DNA from 3 places in the Paenibacillus glucanolyticus genome. Region 1 is predicted to be linked to each of the others. Evidence: predicted binding sites of a transcription regulator. Region 1 holds the regulator's gene; each other region holds the start of a gene.

Region 1 (7,569 bases):
TTCCCATGGGTATCCGAGGATCGTGTTGCGCGTTTGATCTGCGATATCTATATGCCTGACGGCACTCCATTTGCCGGAGATCCGCGCGGTATTCTGAAGAGAGCTTTGGAAGAAGCCGAAGAGATGGGTTTCACTTCCATGAATGTAGGTCCAGAACCGGAATTCTTCCTGTTCAAGACTGATGAAAAAGGCAACCCAACCATGGAGCTTAATGACCAAGGCGGATACTTTGACCTGGCACCAACGGACCTTGGCGAGAATTGCCGCCGCGATATCGTGTTGACGCTTGAAGAGATGGGTTTTGAGATCGAAGCATCTCACCATGAGGTGGCTCCTGGCCAACACGAAATTGACTTTAAATATGCGAGTGCTATCAAAGCAGCCGATCAGATCCAAACCTTCAAATTGGTAGTTAAGACGATTGCTCGTCAGCATGGTCTGATTGCTACCTTTATGCCGAAACCACTCTTTGGCGTGAACGGCTCTGGTATGCACTGCAACCAATCGCTCTTCAAAGGCAACGAGAACGCGTTTGTTGATGAGAGTGATGAGCTTGGCTTGAGCGTAACCGCTCGTAACTACATGGCGGGTATTCTTAAGCATGCACGCGCATTTGCTGCGATTACGAACCCTACGGTTAACTCGTACAAGCGTCTCGTGCCTGGTTACGAAGCACCCTGCTACGTAGCGTGGTCTGCAAGCAACCGCAGCCCGATGATCCGCATTCCTGCATCCCGTGGCCTCAGCACACGTATCGAAGTGCGTAACCCGGATCCAGCAGCTAACCCATACCTCGCTCTTGCTGTAATGCTAAAAGCAGGTTTGGATGGCGTTAAACGCGAATTGTCCCTCCCGGCTCCAATTGACCGTAACATCTATGTGATGACGGAAGAAGAGCGCATCGAGGAAGGTATCCCAAGCTTGCCGGCAAACCTGAAGGAAGCGCTCAACGAATTGATTCGCAGCGAAGTTATTTCCGACGCACTCGGCGATCATGCGCTGGCGCATTTCTATGAGCTGAAGGAAATCGAATGGGACATGTATAGAACACAAGTTCACCAATGGGAACGCGATCAGTACATTACGATGTATTAATAGAGGAATCCCCGCTGCTATATGGCAGTGGGGATTTTTTTGTTTAAGTCGGTGTAGGTGTGGCAGCGCCGACTTGTCATTCCAACTACGCTTGATTACAATAACATTACCCGAAATCAAAGGAATAACCGTAGAGGAGATTATAAATGGCCGTACTTAGGGACCTCCATGAAGAGGGAACTCGGGTTGAATTCCGTTTTATATCACGAATACCTGGTGAGAATGAAGGATGCCAGATCCATTTCAAGTTTTTTAAAGCGGATCATTTAATTTATGATTTGAATTTTGGTTGGACCAACCTGACGATTCGAAATTATATTAGAGTTACGACGGAATTTCCTCTTGATAGGCTTAATTCATTTAGTCTTAATGGTTTATTTATGTCTTTTGAAAAACATTTATATCAATTGGATTGGAAAGAAACAGATACGGCAGGAAGTTATCAATTGGGTTTTTACGGATCTGAGCAGGATTTTAATCTTACTGCTGATATAGAATCCGTAAGAAGATTTGGTTCTGAATTTAAATTGGATTGGGACCAGGCTCCTTTAACGACTGAGTAACATAATCTTTAGAAACCAGATAACATTAACCGGGAATGAAGGGGATCTACTCCATGTGGGGGAAGATGCCTTTTTTATTTATCAAAATTAGGGAACTTTTACTCGCTTCAATGACTCTAATTAGATGAGGTGAATCGGTTGGAGCTTGAATACGTAACACAAATGTCGAAGATGGATACACAAACCTTGAATGAAATGATGAACCAGTATGGAAATGATATATGGAATTACGCCTATTTTTTGACCAAGCAACATGCTCTTGCTGATGACATTGCCCAAGAGGTTTTTATTAAGGCCTATTATGGAATACATACGTTTCGTGGGCAGTCGACGTTAAAGACATGGCTGCTTACGATTACAAGACATACGGCGTTCCGGCACAAACAGGCTTTTTTCTTGCGGAAAGTGACCTTGCAGGACAAGCCGCGTCTGGATGACCAGAGCCGGTCAGCTGAAGCGGAATATATGGAAAGTCAGTATACGGATGAGATATGGAGGATGATTATGAGTCTGCCAAGAAAGTTCAGGGAGGTGCTGGTTCTAGATCTTTACTACGAAATGCCGATCACTCAGATAGCGGAGCTTCTAAACGTAGCGACTGGTACGGTTAAATCCAGGCTGTATCGGGCGAGAAAAAAAGTGCAGAACATGTTAAAGGAGAATTCTGGTTATGAATGAGGAAAAGCCTGATTGGTACGAGCGAGCGCAACAAGGTCCTTTTCAAAATGAACCATTTACCGCCGAGATGAAAAATAAGGTACAGGTGTCACTGACCCAAGGTAGCCATAGATCAAAGCGTCGTCCATATTTACGTGTTGGTATGACTGGCGTGCTATTGTTTGTCACTCTACTGCTATTGATTCAGTTTCCTTGGGGGGAACGTACGGTACAACAGCATACGGCAGGGGGGGGACCATCCCCATCTGTGACGGAGACGATTCGCGCAGAAGGTACAACGGATGAAGGAACGTTACAGGTAGTTGCCATCGATAAGGAAGAGATAACGGAATTAGGAGCTCCCAGCTGTTTCGGACTCGAAACGGATCTGTCGTTTAAAGGGGATTACAAAGTGAAGTACGCGGCAGAGGGGACCTCGGAGGATGTGGTTGTCCTTGAGGATCTCACCTTCATACAACCAACTTCCGCTGCTCTTCAGATGATTCGATTGCCTTTTCAGGAAGCGGATGTGTTCATACTCGCCCCGCAATATAAGGACTGTCACGGAATACAAATCTATGCATTTGCGGTGGAGCATGGGAGTGGTAAGGCGGTGCAGCTGCAATTTGAGGAGGAGTTTTCTAGAGCCAGCACGTCCTATTACAGACCGGGCACTACACCTACGGTGAAAGATAATAAGCTTGTTCTGAAGTCTACGGAGGGTCCAGGCGGGGAAGGCTCGCCTGAATATAATATGGCTGAGAGAATGTATCAATTAGATCTTAGGCAAAATGCCATGGTGATGGTCTTGCGCAAGGACCGGAAATCTTAAGGATTAAATAACGTAGCACAAGAGGTTACCATCCAACTAAGGAGGTAACCTCTTGTTCATTGATATATGAAGTTAGTGTACATCCCTAAAGAGACCGATGACTTTGCCGAGAATGGTTACATGATTCAGGCGCAGGGGCTCGTAAGTAGGATTCTCCGGCTGCAAGCGAACGTGGTCCTTCTCTTTGTAGAAGGTCTTTACGGTTGCTTCGTCTTCCTCTGTCATCGCTACTACAATGTCCCCATTGTCTGCAGTTTGCTGCTGGCGAACAATGACATAGTCACCGCTATGTATGCCAGCTTCAATCATGCTGTCACCAACAACAGATAACATGAATACCTTATCGTCGCCTACATAATGCTGAGGGAGAGGGAAGTAATCCTCGATGTTCTCCATGGCGGTAATAGGTACGCCTGCAGTGACTTTACCGACAACAGGCACTCTGGCAATGGTGTGGGTAAACAGATTAGCGCTATCGGATTCTTCTTGGCCAAGCAGTTCGATCGCTCTTGGCTTCGTAGGGTCACGGCGGATCAGGCCTTTCTTCTCCAATCGGTCTAGATGCCCATGGACCGTTGAACTGGAAGCTAGTCCTACAGCCTCGCCGATTTCCCGGACAGAAGGCGGGTAACCCTTGCTACGAACTTCGTTGCGGATAAACTCTAAGATCGCCAGCTGGCGGCTGGATATTTTCGACATGCCGTATCAACCCCATTTAGTAACGTTTGGGAAAATTATAACATAGAACTTCCGTTCGTACAAACATAAGTTCTAAAAAAAGATAGAACAAATGTTCTTTTAGGTATTGTATCAAACAAATGTTCGTGTTATTATGAATTCATAAGAGAACACTTGTTTGGGAGATGATGATTCCATGTTGAAATACAGTACATACCGTAGTATTTATGAGAACGTTCCTGTGCGAACGGAGAAGTCTTCGGTGACTTGGGTCTATCAATTGAAATCCAGAATGACTTCCATCCCCTTAATTAAACTTCTATTCATTCTGCTGATTGTTGCATCCTTTTGGACGGGGGCCTATTCCGTTTTTGCCGGGGGAATGGAGAAGCCGACAGGTGAGAAGTTGGTCATTGTTCAATCCGGCGATAGTTTATGGCGTATCGCTTCCCTTCATAAACCAGCTGATATGGATACGCGCGTATATATTGATAGTATTAGAAGAACGAACGGTTTGAAAGGTCCTGACATACAGGCAGGAGAGGTGTTATCATTACCGGTGTGGTAATGTAATGAGCAATCCATTCTAACGCGTATTGTGTATTTCTAATTACTAATACTCTATTGTTAATGATGGGGAGAACCCATTCATACTGATCATACATTCATATTTATTCTTAATGAGAGTTTGCAAGGGTGCGGTTTCCTTGACAAGCTCTTTTTCACATGTTTAAGTTATAAATGATATTGGAATTGGAGGAGAAGGCATGGATATTGATACTTTGGTGGAACGCATTAATGTATTAGCAAGAAAACAGAAGAGTGAAGGGTTGACCGAAGAAGAGCAGAAGGAACGGGCTGAGCTTCGGGAAATATACCTTAACAATATTCGTAGTAACTTTAGACAACAGCTTGAATCGATTGAATGGGTAGATGAAAATGAAGAAAAAGGCGGCCCACGATTAAAGCAGTAGTCTATGAAAACTGTCTCATGATCTGATCAGAGAATTAATGGGCAGATAGAAGGATAGAATTATAACATTTGGGATGCCGGTTCATTTGTAGAGAATTGAACACGGTTTCCCAAGTTTATATGGTTTAAATCATATTGAAATTGAGTCCAGGGGGAACCATATGTCACGATCATGGGAAAGAAAAGTCAACAAGAATATGTCACAACTCAACAAGCAGCGTAAGAAGCAAGGGCTGTCCTCGTACCAAGGTTCCACCATCTCCGATAAGAGTGATGTGTTTAAAGGACGTAAATACGTTCTGCCGTTAGTGCTCGTTGCGCTTGCCGGGCTGTACGCCCTTCTGGGCACTGCAACGTCTGGGGCAACAGGAGGAAGCAATGATGTGTTGAACTGGGTGGGTGTCAGTTTGTATATTCTATTGGCGCTTATGATTTTCTTGCGTAAGCCTTATTTGAAGATAGAGCGTGCCTCTGTATCCACGATGAAATTCAACCGGGAACGCCGTTTGGCTGTATCTGACATCGAGAAGATCAAAATTGCTTCGGGTTCCGTGGTTATCCAGGGCAAAGGGAAAGCGGGCAATTGGGTGTTCTCACGCATGATGAATCTTTATGATACCAAAGCGATGGGCGAGAGGCTGGAGGAGTTTGCCAAAACTCATCAAATTCCAGTGGAGCATGACTAATCGACAGAGCAGATAACAGTCAATATGGGGAGTGGGAGAGAAATGCCGATAGCTGCAGTGTTATTTGATTTGGATGATACGTTATTGTGGGACGAACGAAGTGTGGAAGAGGCTTTCGAAGTGACAAGCCAAGCGGGGGCAGCGGAAACCGGCGTCAATGCAGCTGAACTGCTGTCTGCGGTCAGGGAGGAAGCAAGAGCATTATATGAATCGTATGATACGTTTGCTTTTACTAAAATGATCGGAATTAATCCGTTTGAAGGCTTGTGGGCGAATTTTACGGCTGGAGCACAGCCGGAATTCAGGAAACTTCAGGAACTTGCACCCGTTTACCGCAAAGAGTCGTGGCGCCGGGGACTTATTCGCGTGGGTGTGGATAATGAGTCGTTGGCTGAGAAGCTGGCTGAACGATTTGCTTCAGAACGTCGAACAAGACCCTATGTATATGAAGAGACCTTTGAAATTCTGAAGGAATTGCAGGGCAACGTGAAATTACTGCTTCTTACGAACGGAAGTCCTGATCTGCAGCAGGAGAAGCTGGATGGCGTCCCGGAGCTGGTCCCATATTTCGATCATATTATCATTTCCGGCGATTTCGGCAAGGGTAAGCCAGATGTCTCCATATTCAAGCATGCACTTGATCTGTTAGGTGTGGAGGCCGATCAAGCTGTTATGGTCGGGGATAAACTGACAACGGATATTAAGGGCGGCAATGCGGCTGGGCTCCATACCGTATGGATCAATCGGGTCGATCGTCCCCATGATCCGGGTATACAGCCGAAGTTTGAAATCAAGCATTTATCCGAACTGCACGGCATTTTGAGGAATTTGTAAATTACAAGTATATAAATATCCATCGATACGTTATCGTACATAGAAACAGTCCTGAAGCAGATTATGCGATCCGGGGCTGTTTTTTGTTGGTTCTGTCGCCTGAGGTTTGTTGTTGATTACCGCCTGTGACAAACGTCACACAATTGTAAGCTGTATGAGATAGAAAAAAAAGGTTAATACGATATAATGGATAGTAAGCTTACGCAGATTGGCATTGACCATTACGTGGATGAACCATACATAGCATTATATCGTAAAGAGGTGTTAGGCATGACAACGAAAAAGGTGGCTTTGTTTGCAGCGATGGTACTTATGGCTGTTGCGCTTGCTGCATGCAGTGACAGCCAAGCGGAATACAGCGATGATGTGATGGCAGAGCCTATCATTGTAGAACTGACGTTGACGCCGGAGAGCATTCAGGCTGGTGAGAAGGTATTAATTCAAGCAAAGGTGACACAAGCAGGCAATCCGGTGGAAGATGCGAATGATGTGGAATTTGAAGTAACACTCGAAGGTGGAGGCGTACAGGCGAAGGTGCCGGTTAAGCACGATCAGGATGGGGTATACCAAATGGAAAAAACCTTCCCCGATGCCGGAACGTATCGTATCGTTTCGCACGTCACTGCAAGAGGACAGCACTCGATGCCGTTGAAGGAACTCACGGTAACGGAGTAATGGAGTAATGCAACACAATAAAATAAGGCAGTGCAGGATCCGTGAATCGGATGGTTGCGCTGCCTTATTTTATTTTCCTATTCAATCAACCATTGCAGTTTTATTGGAACTGGGGATCCGCTACCGGTGTAGCTACCCATCCGTTCTCTTCAATGAAGAGACGAACTGCGATGATCTGTTTGTTCTCCATCAATGTGAAGAAGTGAGGCGTGTTTTCCGGAACGGAAATGACATCGCCGGGCTCAAGCTCAACATTAAAGTATCCTACATCGTCAGAACCTTTAATAATGAAGATCCCTTTACCGCCGACAATCGCACGGATTTCGTCTTCCGAGTGCGTGTGAACCTCTTCGAATTTCTTCAACAGGTCCTCTATATTGGGCGTTGACTCGGAAAGTGTGATGACATCCCAAATTTTGTAGCCGCGTCTTGCAGCCAGGTCGCGAATCTCTACATCAAAGATGTCCAAAATGCGCTTCTTATCGTCATCACTAAGCTTGAAATTTTCTTGAAGCGCTGCCGGGAGTTTTTCCATATTCCAGTGCTCGTAAACAACCTCTTGGTTATTCAGGAATT
Region 2 (7,569 bases), 710 kb from region 1:
CCATGACCTTCATACCGAACAGGAACAGAACAAGACCATAACAGATGGGAAACCAGAGTGAGGATAGCATGATGTTCTCCTTTTCTGAGGAATAAAGTGTGAGATAATAACGTCGGCCGCGGCGGAAGGATTTGACCGGATCTCTTCGGTAAGACCTCCATCGGTGCTTTTCTTAAGATTATGGAATTTATAACAGTTCACCGAAGCTGAGCGAATTCGATAATCGCAAGAAAAACATCCTTTACACGCTGTCTGTCTTACGCAAAAAACACGTCGGTAGACGCTTTTCTTATTACGTATATGACCCCTGGCGGACATGCATGCCTATAGATATGGCGCAGGGGATAACTTAAGGAGTGAACATACAGTGCCATCGGTTATTTTGGAGCGCAGTCGAAAAAAGAGATTGGAGCAGGGGCATCCCTGGGTTTATAAAAGCGAGATTGCCTCAGTTGAGGGAGAGCCGAAACCGGGGGATCTGGTTTCTGTGTTAAACCACCAAGGGCGGTTTCTTGCCTCGGGTTATTACAATCCGCAGTCTCAAATCACGGTACGCACCGTTTCCTACGAGCCGGTTGAGTTGATGGATCGGGCTTTTTTTGCCGCCCGTTTTCAGGAGTGCCTGAAGCACCGGGAACGGTTTATCGGGGAAGAGAACGCCTACCGGCTGGTATACGGAGAAGCCGATTTTTTACCCGGTTTGATTGTAGACCGTTTCGCTGACGTGCTGGTTGTGCAGCTGCTGACGCTGGGTATGGATCGCTGCCGTGAAGAGATTGTGAGTGCGCTGGTTGAGGTTATGCAGCCAAAAGGGATCTATGAGCGGAGCGACGTATCCGTTCGTGAGCTGGAGGGACTTGAGCTGCGCAAAGGGGTCCTCTACGGAGAGTGTCCGCGCCACGTAACCGTGACGGAGAACGGCCTCAAGATTAAGGTTGATATCGAAGAGGGACAGAAGACGGGATATTTCTTTGACCAGCGTGAGAATCGGGCTTCCATTAAACCGTTAATGACTGGCTGGGGAAGCCGCAGCGGAATTGCGCTTCAAGCAGTGGAATCGGGTGGTGAGCTGAAGAAGGTGCCTGTGAACAAGAGTGGAAAAGAAGTTACTTTTCCATATTGGGACGGAGCCACGGTGCTTGAATGCTTTTCCCATACGGGCAGCTTCACCCTGCATGCTTGCCAATATGGCGCCAAGAAAGTTACCTGCCTCGATATTTCGGAGCATGCAATAGACAGTGCCAGAGAGAATGTCGAACTGAACGGATTTCAGGATCGGGTGGAGTTCGTTGTGGATGATGCCTTCCAATATTTGCGGAACCAGGTAAAAGGACTGGATGAACGTGAACAGCGGGCCAAAGGGGATCAGAAGGTAGACACCTCCAAACCCCTGACAGCAGGAGGCGGCCGTTCCTGGGATGTGGTAATTCTGGATCCACCGGCATTTGCCAAAACCAAGTCAGCCGTCAAAGGGGCTTGCCGCGGATACAAGGACATCAATTTGCATGGCATGAAACTGGTGAACGAGGGCGGTTATTTGGTTACGGCTAGCTGCTCGTACCATATGCGGCCGGATTTGTTCCTGGATACGATCCAGGATGCGGCCCAAGATGCAGGCAAAATTCTGAGATTGGTGGAATGGCGTGCCGCTGGTAAAGATCACCCTCAAATCCTTGGGGTGGACGAGGGGCATTATTTGAAATTCGCTGTGTTTGAAGTGCGCAGCAAATCAAGACTATAGAGCGCTGCCGAATCGTATGGATAAGAAGGATCTTCCAAGTGGTGGGTAAACCATGAGGGGAGGTCCTTTTTCTTATGCACACAATATATTGGAATGGCAATGAAATCCAAACGTATGTTCCATCAAACCGCACTTATGTTATACTAGTAATCAGCATCTTTTTTGATAGAGTGCTAACAATTACAATGGATTTTACATCCTTTTTGGTCAAATAAATCATAGATTCAAGGGTATGATTTCATCGGAACGATATCGTGTTCTCAGGTGAAGGAGTACCCTTTGGCAGACACTGTGGGAGGGGGCATAGCATGAGCGTTCAATTTGTGATCGGAAGGTCAGGCAGCGGCAAGAGCACATTGATCCGTCAAGAGATGATGGATCGACTGGAGCGGGATCCCAGGGGGAATCCGATGATCCTGATCGTTCCGGAGCAGGGGTCCTATGAAGCCGAACACGCACTCGTGAATGCGGGAGGCATACGGGGCATGATGCGTGCGCAAGTGCTCAGTTTCCGCCGATTGGCCTACCGGGTCATGCAGGAGACTGGCGGAGCAGCGAAAGTGGCGATCAGTGAAGAAGGAAAACGCATGCTGATGTATAAAATTTTGCGGAGGCGCAAAGAAGAACTGCAGCTATTCGGCGCCTCAGGCGAGCAGCTCGGTTTTGTCGGTAAGCTGAGTGAGTTGTACACGGAAATGAAGCGATACTGCATTGACGCTTCCTGTGTGGAGGAGCAGCTGAGCCAGATGATGTCGGGCTCCGGAAATTCTCCGATGCTTCGCCGAAAGCTGGAAGATATCGTAACTGTATTCCGTGATTTCGAACTCGAGATATCGCGGCTGTACACGGATGAGGAAGACACACTCGCCTCACTGGCGGAGGGCGTGGCGGACTCAGAATACATCAAGCGTGCCGACATCTGGATCGATGGCTTCCATGGCTTTACCCCGCAGGAGTATCGGGTGCTCGGGGAGCTTATCCATCATGCCAATCACGTCACGATAGCTCTGACACTCGACAAACCTTATATGGATGGGGCTGTTCCACATGAGCTGGATTTGTTTCATCCTACCGCGGTGACGTACATAAAGCTGAAAGGAATTGCCGATGAGTTGGGAATGGATGCGGAACACCATATGCTGCATCCTGAAGTGCCGCCGAGGTTTCAGGATTCCCCAGTGCTGGCGCATCTTGAGCGCGGTTATGACCGGAAGAAGCGCTGGACGGGAGCTTATGGAGACGGGAATCATGAGGACAAGGAGAACGGCCGCAGAGAAGGGCTGCTTCTTCATGCTGCCAGCCATCGCCGGGCCGAAATCGAAGGGGCACTTCGAGAGATGCTGCGCTTGGCGCAGGAGGAAGGAGCGAGATTCCGGGAGATGGCGGTATTCGTCCGGAATATGGGAGATTATGAGCATCTGGTAGGCCCGTTATTCAAGGAATACGATATTCCTTATTTTCTGGATCAGAAGCGGAGCGAACTGCACCATCCGTTAGTTGAATTCATTCGCTCGGCTCTGGATGTCATTGGGCGAAGATGGCGTTATGAGGATGTGTTCCGCTGCGTGAAGACGGATTTGCTGCTTCCGCTGGACGGCTCCCTGAACCGGGAGGATATGGACCGGTTGGAGAATCATGTGCTCGCTTCCGGGATTCATGGTTACCGCTGGACGGATGGCCGTCCGTGGAAGGGGATTCCAAGTCTCTCTCTAGAGGATGGAGAAAACGAGGTGCTCAATCTCGACAGCATGCAGGCTATTGAATACGCAAGAAGGGTCATCGCAGAGCCGCTTCATGCGTTCGAGAAACGGATGAAAAAGGCTGCGACCGCCATGGATCAGAGTACGGCAGTTTATCGCCTTCTGGAGGAGTGCGATGTACCTGAGAAGCTGGAGCTGCTCAGCCGGGCCGCGTTGGACGCAGGACGTCCAGAGGAAGCCAGGGAGCATCGCCAGGTATGGGGAGCCGTGCTTGACCTGCTTGACCAGATTGTGGAGATGATGGGTGCAGAGAAGCTGAGCACGGAATTGTTTACAGGGGTGCTGGATACGGGTCTCACTGAAATGAAGATGGCCCTTGTACCACCCTCTCTGGATCAGGTGCTTATCGGAAGCATGGACCGGACACGAACGGGCGGGGTGAAGTATGCTTTTCTGCTCGGCATTAACGATGGCGTTCTTCCAGCCCAGTTTCAGGATGACGGCATTTTGACAGAGCCGGAGCGGCTCCATCTCGAAGATCGCGGGTTGGAGCTTGCCCCGAGTATATCCCGCAGACTGCTGGATGAGCGCTTCCTGATCTACAACGCGCTTACTTCAGCCAGCGAGCAGCTGTGGGTCAGCTATCCTGCTGCAGTTGATGAAGGCAAGACGTTATTGCCTTCCGAGGTGATCCGTCATCTGAAGCTGATGTTCCAGATCGACGAGACACCCCTGTATCCAAGGCCGCATGCCGGGCAATCGGTTCCCGAACAGGAGCGATATGCGGCCCGTCCGCACAAGACGCTTGCGTATTTAACGGGAAGGCTTCGCGACTGGAGGAATGGAGAGGACATTCCGCACATTTGGTGGCATATGTACAATTGGTTTGCTCAGAAGCCGGAATTTCGGCCGCGTCTGGAATCGATGCTCTCTTCATTGTCCTATCGGAATGAAGCGCAGCCTCTTAAGGAAGAGACCAGCAGGCAATTGTATGGAACGAAGCTGCGGACAAGCGTATCCCGGATGGAGCGGTTTGTAGCCTGTCCATTTTCACATTTTGCATCACATGGATTAAAGCTGAGAGAGCGGCAGCTGTATCGACTGCAGGCTCCTGACATCGGACAGCTGTTCCATGCTGCCTTGAGCAGCATGGCAGTGAAGTTTCAATCGGAGCATCGAAGCTGGGGAGACCTGTCGGCAGATGAGTGTCTGCGTGAGGCGGAGGCTACCGTGGATCGGCTCGCTCCGATGCTGCAGGGCGAAATCTTGTTGAGCTCCAAACGGTATGGATATATCTCCCGGAAGCTGAAGAATATTGTGGGCAGAGCTTCCGTTATATTGGGTGAACAAGCCCGGCGCGGCAAATTCGAGCCGATCGGCCTTGAGCTTGATTTCGGTCCCGGCAAGCCGCTGCCGCCGCTGACGTTTGAACTGCTTAACGGGGTGAAGATGGAGGTTGTCGGTCGTATTGACCGGGTGGATATGGCACGTGGCGAGCATGGGATCATGCTTCGGGTCATTGATTATAAATCCAGCCAGAAGGATCTGCGATTGCATGAGGTCTATTACGGATTGTCCTTGCAGATGCTGACCTATCTGGACGTGCTGCTGACGTTTGCGGAGGACTGGCTTGGCGAACAGGCATTGCCTGCGGGAACGCTGTATTTCCACGTTCATGATCCGGTATTGCAATCCGCAAACGGCATGACGCCGGAACAGGCGGCAGAGGAACTGCTCAAGCGCTACAAAATGAAAGGTCTGCTGCTTGCAGACCGTGAAGCCGTTTCCCTCATGGATTCATCCCTTGAAAAAGGCCATTCGGCTATTCTGCCTGTTGCCGTCAAAACAGACGGCAGCTTCTACAGCAGCGCAGCCGTTGCGACGCCGGATCAGTGGGAGACTTTGCTATCCGCAGTGCGGGAAAATATGCTGACGATCGGCTCCAGAATTACCGGCGGCGATGTAGCGATTGAACCTTACCGAATCCAGCAGGAAACAGCTTGCACGTACTGTTCCTACCGGCCGGTGTGTCAGTTCGACGATGCGATTGAGGGCAGCGACTACCAGCTGCTGGGCAAGCCGGGACGCGATCAGGTCTGGGATCTGCTGGGACATCCGAAGGGAGGAGAGAGTCGGTGAGAGAGATGATAGCAAAGCCTGAGGGCAGCATGTGGAGTGATGACCAATGGAAGGCCATTGCACTTTCGGGTGATGACATCCTGGTTGCAGCCGCAGCAGGCTCAGGAAAAACCGCCGTGCTTGTTGAGCGGATCATTCGCAAAATCCTTGACGATACCACAGGGTTCAGTGTGGACCGGCTGCTTGTGGCTACCTTTACCAAGGCAGCGGCAGCCGAAATGCGCGGTCGGATTCGGGAAGCGCTTGAACGCGAGCTGGACCGTGACCAGGACAACGAGCATATCCGGCGCCAGCTCGCTTTACTTGGCAGGGCGTCGATTACAACGCTGCACTCCTTCTGCATGGAAGTCATCCGCCGGTATTATCAGCTGATCCCGCTGGATCCGGGGTTCCGCATTCTGAATGAACATGAGGCGGATTTGATGCGGCAGGATATGCTGGAGGAGCTGTTCGAAGAGAAGTATGGTGAAGCAGAGCAGGACCAGGGCAGTACGTTTCTCCGTTTGGCTGATTGGTTCAGCGGGGAGAGAACGGACGATGCACTGTATCGTCTCGTGCAGCGCCTCTACGATTTCTCGCGCAGTCATTCATGGCCGGCAAGCTGGCTCCGAGACACAGCGGCAAGCTTCCATGTAGCGGATACCGAGGCGCTCGGACAAACAGCGTGGGTTCAGAGTGTATTGGCTGATGCACGTTTAGCATTGAACGGAGCTGCAGGCCTGCTATTGCAAGCGAAAACCATCGCTATGCAGCCCGGGGGGCCAGCACCGTATGTGGATAATCTGAATGAGGATTTGTCGCTGGTGGCCTCTTTGCTTGAAGCCATCGATTCTTCACCGTGGGAATCGTTATACGGTATTTTTCGCGAGGTTTCTTTTGGCAAGCTGAAATCGGTCAGGAAGGACGATGTCCTGCCTGAGCTGCAGGAACGGGTCAAGGAACTTCGGGACCATGTGAAGAAGACCGTAAATGAGCTGAAAAGCGCCTTGTTCGGCCGACCGGCATCAGAATTTCTGCAGGAGCTGCATACGGCTGCGCCGCTGATGCAGGAACTGGCCGAGACGGTTGTTTCCTTTGGCGAGCGATACCGGGAGGCCAAGGCATCCAAAGGCTTGGTCGACTTTAACGATCTGGAGCATTACTGCCTACATATTCTTCGCCATCCGGATTCCGTGCCGGGTCATATGATGCCCTCCGATGCGGCGATGGAATATCGCGAGCAGTTTGACGAAGTGCTGCTGGACGAATATCAGGATACAAACAGTGTGCAGGAAGATATCGTACGATTGATATCCAGAGAAGCGCCGGGAAATCGGTTTATGGTTGGAGACGTCAAGCAGAGCATCTACCGTTTCCGCCTGGCAGAGCCGGGACTTTTTCTTGATAAATACAAAAAATTCTCCTCGGACGTCAACACGTCCCTTGTGGGCATGCGGATTGATCTGGCTCGAAATTTTCGAAGCCGGATGGAAGTTGTGAATGCTGTTAATGTGCTGTTTCGACAGATCATGAATGAATCCGTAGCGGAGATCGCCTATGACGAGCGAGCGGAGCTGATATCCGGCGCTTCCTTTCCCGAACGCGAGGATACAGGGGGCATGAGTCCTTATACGCCGGAATTGCTTCTCATCGACCGTCTCGGAAAGGGTGCGGAGGAACCGTCCGAAGAATCGGCTTCGGAAGAGGACGGGGGCATGATGGAGGTTGAGGCGCTTGAGATGGAAACCGCCCAACTGGAAGCTCGTGCCATTGCCCGCAGAATCCGTGAGATGACCGGCGAAAGCGGAAAGCCGCTCATGGTTTACGATAAGGCACTGAAATCGATGCGGCCCGCCGGGTATGGAGATATGGTCATTTTGCTGCGTTCTGCCATGGTATGGGCGCCTCTAATCATTGAGGAGCTGCGACAGGAGGGAATTCCGGCGTTCGGCGAGCAGAACAAAGGATACTTTCAGGCAACCGAAGTGGAGATTATCTTATCGCTGCTGC
Region 3 (7,569 bases), 2.9 Mb from region 1:
CAGTTACTTCACCGGCGCCTGCGGCATAAACCGGATCACCGATTTTGCCGGCAATATCGATGCCTGCGTGATAGGCCGAGCGCCCGGTGAAAGGATCGCTACGATAACCGAAGTTTGATGTCAGACGCTTGGACGTTGTCGGCCACAGTGAAGGCGTCCCTTCCCGTTTTTCCTGGGTTTCTTGCGCCTGGTCCAGCGTGCGTGGAATATGACGTTCCATGCTGGCTATCAATTGCTGAATTTCCACAAAATCATCTTGGGTCTCTTGGGCGAGGCTCAGCATTTCATTCTCATGAACGGCAATGAATTCCCCGCCGACATGTTGGTCGTTATCATCCGGAATGGAGGAGGTCTGTCCGGACAAGCTGCCGTGCTTCTGAATGAACTGCTGAAGTTCCTGTTCCAGCTGCTGCACGCGTTCCATCTGGACCTTCGTTTGCTCTGCTTCGCCCGATAGCTGAATGATGGCTTTATTGAGGCGTTCGATGGCTTCATCCTTGTCTGTGACCGTTACTTCCATCTTGATGGCTTCCAGGCTTTTCAGGGTTAACTGCTTCTCCAGCCCCATGATCGTTTGGGCTGATTGGATCTGCAAGGAAACAATCAATCCGGCGATTGACAAAATAGCGGCCGCAGGCACCGCTATCATCAGAGGTCTGGACAGCTGGATCTGTCTGACTGAATGCTGGGCATCCCGAAGCACCAGCAGGGTTAAGCGTTGTTTACGGTGTGCGGTTTTCATGGCATCTCCCTTCCCTACATAATGAATGGATCTTAATGGCTATCCGCTAGACTTGGCCAGCCCCTTATCTAGTATGTATTCTATTCTTTCGAAAACTATGTCAAAAATGATGAGATAAGAGAACTTATTCACTATGGTGCCAGATTGGGTAATTGAATAAATACATAAGGAATTGGTCAATGATGTAGTGTAGTTATTTTGCAGGTCTCGCATTCCAGTGCATTGTCATTTCTATTCAATAACCACTATTATTCATCGTGAGGAGGCTGCCGATATGGTGTGGCTTCTGCTTGCACTAATCACCTTTATTTTGCAGATGGCCGCGGTGCTGCTGCTTGAGTTCCGAAACCCGTCCAAGGCTGTGGCATGGCTGTTTATTTTATTTTGCCTCCCCTTGATCGGCTTCGTACTCTATTTCTTTGTGGCGCAGGATTATCAGAAGCGGTTGAAGATTCGTAAGCGGGGCTCCAGGCTATTCCAGGAAATCAGAGGGCATCTGTGGGATCGAGCTGCCGTTGTTAAGCGTAAAGAGGATATGAACAATCCCGGCTTTCATCACAATGACCGTTTGTTTAATTTGCTCAATCATCTGTCGGAGAGTCCCATCACAGGCTGTAATCAGAGCCGGGTGCTGACGGATGGGGAAGAGACATACGATGCGATGCTGAATGCCATGGAGCAGGCCAAGGATCACATTCATGTGGAGTTCTATATCTTTCGCCACGACCGGATTGGTACCCGGTTTCAGGATGTAATGATTCGCAAGGCAAAAGAAGGCGTTAAGGTACGTCTGGTTTGCGACGGATTGGGAAGTTATAAGCTTAAGAGAACGTTCATTCAACGGTTCAAAGAATCGGGGGTGGAGTTCTATTTCTTTCTGCCTGCCATGGTTTCGATGTTCAGCCGCAGAATCAATTACCGGAATCACCGCAAAATCGTTGTTGTGGATGGAACGGTCGGGTTTCTTGGCGGGATCAACGTCGGGGATGACTATCTGGGCGAGTACCCGAAAATGGGCTTTTGGCGGGATACGCATCTGGAGGTCAAAGGGGACGCGGTCTATTTTCTGCAAAATGTATTTCTGCACGATTGGAAGCTTGCCTCCGGCGAGCGCATTTCTGATTTTGGCCTGTATCCGGAGCATGAATGCACCGGAAATGAGCAAGTCCAGATCCTGAGCAGTGGACCGGATATGAACTGGAATGCCATCCAGGAGATGTGTTTTGGGGCGATTTCTGTAGCCAAAGAACGGATATGGATCACAACCCCGTATTTCATTCCCGATGAGGGGATATATGAAGCGCTGAAGACGGCTGCGGTGAGCGGCGTTGATGTACGGATCATTATTCCGGATCGTGCCGATTCCCGTCTGGTCAAGATGGCAAGCTTGTCTTACGTGGAAGAGCTGCTGGCAGCGGGAGTTACCTTCTATGAGTATGAAAAAGGCTTTATTCATGCCAAGGTATTGATCGTAGACGAGCTTCTGGGCTCGGTAGGTACGGCAAATATGGATATGCGGAGTTTCTTCTGTAATTTTGAGCTGACTGCCGTGCTGTTTGATCAGCAGCCCATAGAGCGCTTGGTATCGGACTTCAGGGAGGACCTGAGACAGAGCCGCCCTATTGATGCGGAGGCATTTCGGCAGCGGGGAAGATGGCAGAAAGCAGCGGAAATATTATGCCGCATGCTGTCGCCACTTCTATAACTGTAATATATTACATCGAATGTCATATTTAATAGAAAGCAAGTAAAAAGGAGGAAGAACTTTGAAATTTGGATGTCCAGCTTTTATTTATATGATAGAATATTTATATAAGTTCCACTTATAAATATATATTAACTTAGTTTCCATAAGTTGAACGGGGGAGATTTATGTCAATTGATGTGAAGATTCTTGCACAAGTGAAAGCGGAGCAGCAGAAGCCGGAGAATCCCAAAGCAGGCTCAGCAACTTTGAAGATTCTCCGCCGTCTGGTGTTCTTAACTTTCGGTGCGGTATTGATGGCAATAGGGCTCGAAATATTTCTGGTGCCGAACAAGATTATTGACGGAGGAATTACCGGGGTATCCATTATGGTTTCTCATATCACAGAAATTCCGCTGGGGATATTCTTGACCTTGTTCAACCTTCCGTTTTTGTTTATAGGATATAAACAGATCGGAAAAACGTTTGCTCTATCCACGCTATACGCCGTATTGGTCATGTCCATTGGCACTTATTTCCTTCATCCAGTCGACCCGCTTACGATCGATCCGCTGCTTGCGGCCGTGTTCGGTGGCGTTCTCCTCGGTATTGGGGTTGGCTTAGTTATCCGATCCGGTGGCTCCCTGGATGGAACGGAAATCGTGGCTATCCTGATCAACAAGAAGTCACCGTTCTCTGTCGGTGAAATCGTGATGTTCATCAATGTGTTTATTCTGGGCAGTGCAGGTTTTGTTTTCGGATGGGATCATGCCATGTATTCACTCATTGCTTATTACCTGGCGTTTAAACTGATTGATATTACGATTGAAGGTATTGATCAATCCAAATCGGTTTGGATTATCAGTGACAAGCATAAGGAGATTGGTGATGCATTGACCCAGCGTTTGGGACGCGGCGTTACCTATCTGGATGGAGAGGGTGCTTACTCGGGCGATAGCAAGAAGGTCATTTTTGTTGTAATTACCCGCCTGGAGGAAGCGAAGCTGAAATCCATTGTGGAAGACTGGGACTCCCAAGCCTTTGTTGCCATCGGCAACATCCATGATGTGAAGGGCGGTCGCTTTAAGAAGAAGGCAATCCATTAATATGATACCGATATATAGGTTTCACCCGTGTTGTTTAACAGCGGGTGGAACTTTTTTTATTTAGCGAGTATGAGAATTCAGTTAACGTTTTTTTATTGACGATGTGAACTGGAGTTTTATTTGTAAATCCAGTAAGTTCCACTTATAATAGGAACATATGTTTGTTAAAATTAAGGGTATACCCAACCTTTATCATGGCAGTATCCGAGGGGAGGAAGAGGAATGGCTCATACGCAATACGAACGCATAACCACTAAACAAACATTAAACAGGGTGAAAGAAGAGAGGATGCCCTTCGATTGGTCCATTAATCCGTATCGTGGCTGCGGACATGGGTGCAGTTTTTGTTATGCCCGTGCTTTTCAATCGTTTATCGGCATGGGGGCAGAGGACGAATTCCAGCATCATATCTTTATGAAGGCAAATGCGGCCGAAGCACTGGAGAAGCAGCTATTGAGCGCGGCGAGGAAGTTTGATCATGATATTGAAGCGATGCGCACATCCATTGGACAGGTTACGATCGGTACGGCAACGGACCCGTATCAGCCGATCGAGGGCAAAGAGGGAATCACGCGGGAATGCTTGAAGCTGCTCGCCAAATACCGTATCTCTACCAGCATTACAACGCGCTCTCCACTCGTGCTGAGGGACATGGACATTTTGACCCGGATGGAGAATGTGTCGGTCAACATCAGTTTGAATACGCTGAACGGGGACATCATCCGGAAGCTGGAGCCTGCATCACCGCACCCAGGGGGCAGGCTTGAAGCGATGCGCGCTTTATCGGCAGCCGGCATAACGACAGGACTGTTTGTTGCACCCGTGCTGCCTTTTCTGACGGATGATGAATCAGAGTTGAAGGAGCTTTTGTCCCAGTCGAAGGAGAGGGGCATTTCTTTTGCCATGATCTCATTGCTGAGGCTGTCTCGCGATGTGAAGAAATGGTATATCGAGACGCTTAAAAACCAGTTCCCCGATGTGGTTCAGTCTTATCGCGAATTATATAGGCAAGGCGCCTATGCAGAAGAACACTACGTTCATGCTTTTAAGTCGATGGCGGCCCGACTGCTCAGCGAATATGATCTGAGCGGTCAGAGCAAGCGGGAGCCTGCTGCCATCACGGGTGCGAATGGGACGAATTCGGGCTTCTCTCAACCATTCGAAATATCGGACGAAGGGGGTCATAATCTTCATCTGCCACAGCCAGACATGGCTGGATCTCCAAAGCCGAAAAAGCTGCCCCAACCGGCTGTGCCAGTTTCCCGGGAGGAACTGATGCCGGATATTGAGCAGCTAGCCTTTCCTTTTTGACGCGTTCTTTCCTTGGGATGACAGGTGACGGATGACATTTTCGATCGGTTGCGGAGGCAATGCTTGCAGCAGATCCCCCTTTTCTTGCAGTCGCTCTACAATGTTCAGCAGGTGGAATTCTGTAGGCGAAACATCCCGATGGACCTCTTCCCAGGTCAGCGGGGTAGAGACGGTCGCAAGCTTGCGCGCCCGAGGTGTATAAGGAGCAGCAAGGGTTCTTCCGCTATAGTGCTGTAGATAATCGAAATAGATTTTATCGCCGCGATTTTTCTTAAGCCGCTCGATGGTGAACAGCTTAGGGAATTTCTCCGTCACATATTGGCCTACGAATTGACCGACTGCGCGAAGCTCATCAAAAGTTACGCCTGCCGGAATCGAGACGATGATCTGAACCCCGGTTGCGCCGGAGGTTTTTGGCACAGAGTTCAGCCCCAAGGAGTTCAGCACATTGCCAACGATTGCAGTTGCCTCCATGATCCGGGGTTCCTCTGGCAGGGTCGGATCCAGATCAATCATCCATTCGCAGGGCTGATCGCTGCCTGCCAAATGCAGCGACGGATGAAACTCAAGTGCAGCCAGATTCCCGAGCCAGAGCAGCTCGGGCAATCCATTCAGCAGCACATAATTAATGTTCTCATGCACATAGGTGTGCACAAAAGGAGGCAGCGGCTCCGGCGCATTTTTCTGATAGAACGATTCGCCTTGCACCCCATGCGGGTATCGGATGGTAGTCAGCAGCCTTCCCTGGCAATATCGAAGCAGGAAAGGCGATATCGCTGCGAGTTTTTGCAAATACATGGCCTTGGTAATGCCGACCTCCGGCCACAGCGGTTTGTCCGGATTGGTAATTTGAATCTCCTGACCTTCAATGTTCAAGGTTCCTTTGACGGTACGGGCCATGCTGCTTACACCCCCTCAATCGAGACAAGTTTGGGATGGCGCATCATGCCGTCCTGACTCCACTCGAGAAATGTAACCTGCACCGTCAGCGGCTGACTGAGCCAGGCAAGCTGTTCTTTTTTCAGGTCATTATGGAGTGCGTGCCAAGCGGCCCCAGCCTGGTGGCTTTCCGCATACTGCAGCAGCTTTTTTTTGGTCTGTTCATTAAGCCCGAGGGATGCTCTGCCGATATAGCTGCCCTCGTCATCGGCAATAACCAGGCTGGCTACGCGGCCCTCCCTCATGATGAGTCCAACAGCCGTGGCTTTCATGTTAACGGCAATTTTCTTTTTGTACCAATCCCGATGCTTCTTGCCTTCGCGATATGGAGAGCTGAGGCGCTTCATTACAATGCCTTCCCAGCCTCGTTCCTCGGCCCAATTCCATAAATGCTCGCCCTCAAGAAACAGATCTGCGATCAGCAGACCCGGCGTGGCGGAAACGGCTTCCTTCAGCCGGTGATGGCGTTCAAGATAAGGAAGCTTGCGCAGGTCCTGGTCGCCGTCCACCAGAATGTCGAACAAGACATACGTGAACAGAGGAGCGTGCGTGCTGATGGCACGCGAGCGCTCCCGCTGGAGAACCTTCTGGAACACGGGTCGACCTAATTCCGGATGAAAGTAGACAACCTCACCATCCAGGAGAAGACGCCGTTCATTCAGCCCGGATAATGCCTGAACGACTTCGGGATACAGGGAGGTTTTATCCAACAGCTTACGGGAGTACAGGGATACGCCGCTAGGGTCTACTCCGGCCAGAATTCGCACGCCGTCCCATTTCAATTGGTATCCCCACTCCTCACCCGTGGTGATCTGTTCCGTCGAGATTGGGGCCATTGGCTCCTTAGGCAGCATATTCTGCAGCTGTCCCATGCCGATCAGGAATCAGAATCGGATTTCTTGGATTTAGTGCTCCGGCGCTTCGGCTTCGGTGCATCCGTATCCGCTTCACCGCCGCTGACCTTGGCGGCAGGCTCCTTGGCCGCGGTTTTCCGGGTGGACTTACGCGGTTTCGGTTTCGTGCCGGGGTCCGTTCCGATCGGCTTCACAGCTTCGATGCTGGCCTGAAGGGCAGCCATCAGATCGACGACATTGGTCTCCTGACGGGCAGGAGCTATCTTGATCTCTTCGCCGGATACTTTGCTGTTGATAAGATCCAGCAGACGCTCTCGATAATCATCGGTATATTTCTCAGGATCGAAGGGAGTCGATAGCTGATCAATCAGCAGTTTGGCCATATCCAGCTCCTTGGAATTGACCTCGGTTTTCTCAGGCAAGTTCGGTACTTGGGAGATCGGGCGGATTTCATCGGGATAGAATATGGTCTCAATCGAAAGACATTCGTCCAGCACCCGAATCGCGGCAAGGCTGCTCTTCGAGCGGATGGCGATTTTGGCGATGCCGATCTTGCCAGACTGCTTCATCGCTTCCAGCAGCAGCCGATAGGCATTGGCGCCGGCTTGGTCCGGCGAGAGGTAGTAGGTTTTTTGAAAGTAAATCGGGTCGATTTCGGTCAAATCCACAAAGTCCAGAATGGTAATGTTTTTACTGTTCTGTTCCGCGAGCTGATCCAGCTCCTCTTTTTCAAAGAGCACGAACTTGCCCTTCTCATACTCGTACCCCTTCGTAATCTCCTCCCAGGCCACTTCCTCTTCACATACAGGGCATTTACGAATGTAAGAGAGCGGGCTGCCGCATTCCTTGTGAATGTAACGCATAGAAATATCCTTGTCTTCTGTAGCCGAGAACATCTTGACAGGCACATGCACCAGACCAAAGCTGATAGCG

The links. The regulator LexA, encoded in region 1, represses DNA repair genes until DNA is damaged. The targets are predictions, from matches to a motif close to CGAACATATGTTCG.
Region 2: a site for LexA is predicted at 1,849-1,862, ahead of addB (helicase-exonuclease AddAB subunit AddB). Genes of this name have one in related genera too.
Region 3: a site for LexA is predicted at 3,683-3,696, ahead of WDY75_RS05830 (SPL family radical SAM protein). Genes of this name have one in related genera too.

Annotation. Positions count from the first base shown of each region.
Region 1 covers NZ_CP147845.1:4,078,749-4,086,317, reverse strand. Annotated here, with positions in the region: gene glnA (type I glutamate--ammonia ligase) at 1-1,095, shown strand, start outside; gene WDY75_RS19105 (hypothetical protein) at 1,242-1,658, shown strand; gene WDY75_RS19100 (RNA polymerase sigma factor) at 1,797-2,336, shown strand; gene WDY75_RS19095 (hypothetical protein) at 2,329-3,147, shown strand; gene lexA (transcriptional repressor LexA) at 3,220-3,846, opposite strand; gene WDY75_RS19085 (LysM peptidoglycan-binding domain-containing protein) at 4,022-4,393, shown strand; gene WDY75_RS19080 (DUF896 domain-containing protein) at 4,593-4,799, shown strand; gene WDY75_RS19075 (hypothetical protein) at 4,960-5,484, shown strand; gene WDY75_RS19070 (HAD family hydrolase) at 5,527-6,318, shown strand; gene WDY75_RS19065 (FixH family protein) at 6,589-6,993, shown strand; gene WDY75_RS19060 (cupin domain-containing protein) at 7,094-7,569, opposite strand, start outside.
Region 2 covers NZ_CP147845.1:4,783,888-4,791,456, reverse strand. Annotated here, with positions in the region: gene WDY75_RS22575 (Na/Pi cotransporter family protein) at 1-70, opposite strand, end outside; gene WDY75_RS22570 (class I SAM-dependent rRNA methyltransferase) at 368-1,741, shown strand; gene addB (helicase-exonuclease AddAB subunit AddB) at 2,050-5,580, shown strand; gene addA (helicase-exonuclease AddAB subunit AddA) at 5,586-7,569, shown strand, end outside.
Region 3 covers NZ_CP147845.1:1,215,326-1,222,894, forward strand. Annotated here, with positions in the region: gene WDY75_RS05815 (M23 family metallopeptidase) at 1-742, opposite strand, end outside; gene cls (cardiolipin synthase) at 1,017-2,447, shown strand; gene WDY75_RS05825 (YitT family protein) at 2,615-3,532, shown strand; gene WDY75_RS05830 (SPL family radical SAM protein) at 3,755-4,843, shown strand; gene ligD (non-homologous end-joining DNA ligase) at 4,826-5,743, opposite strand; gene WDY75_RS05840 (DNA ligase) at 5,749-6,618, opposite strand; gene WDY75_RS05845 (Ku protein) at 6,660-7,569, opposite strand, start outside.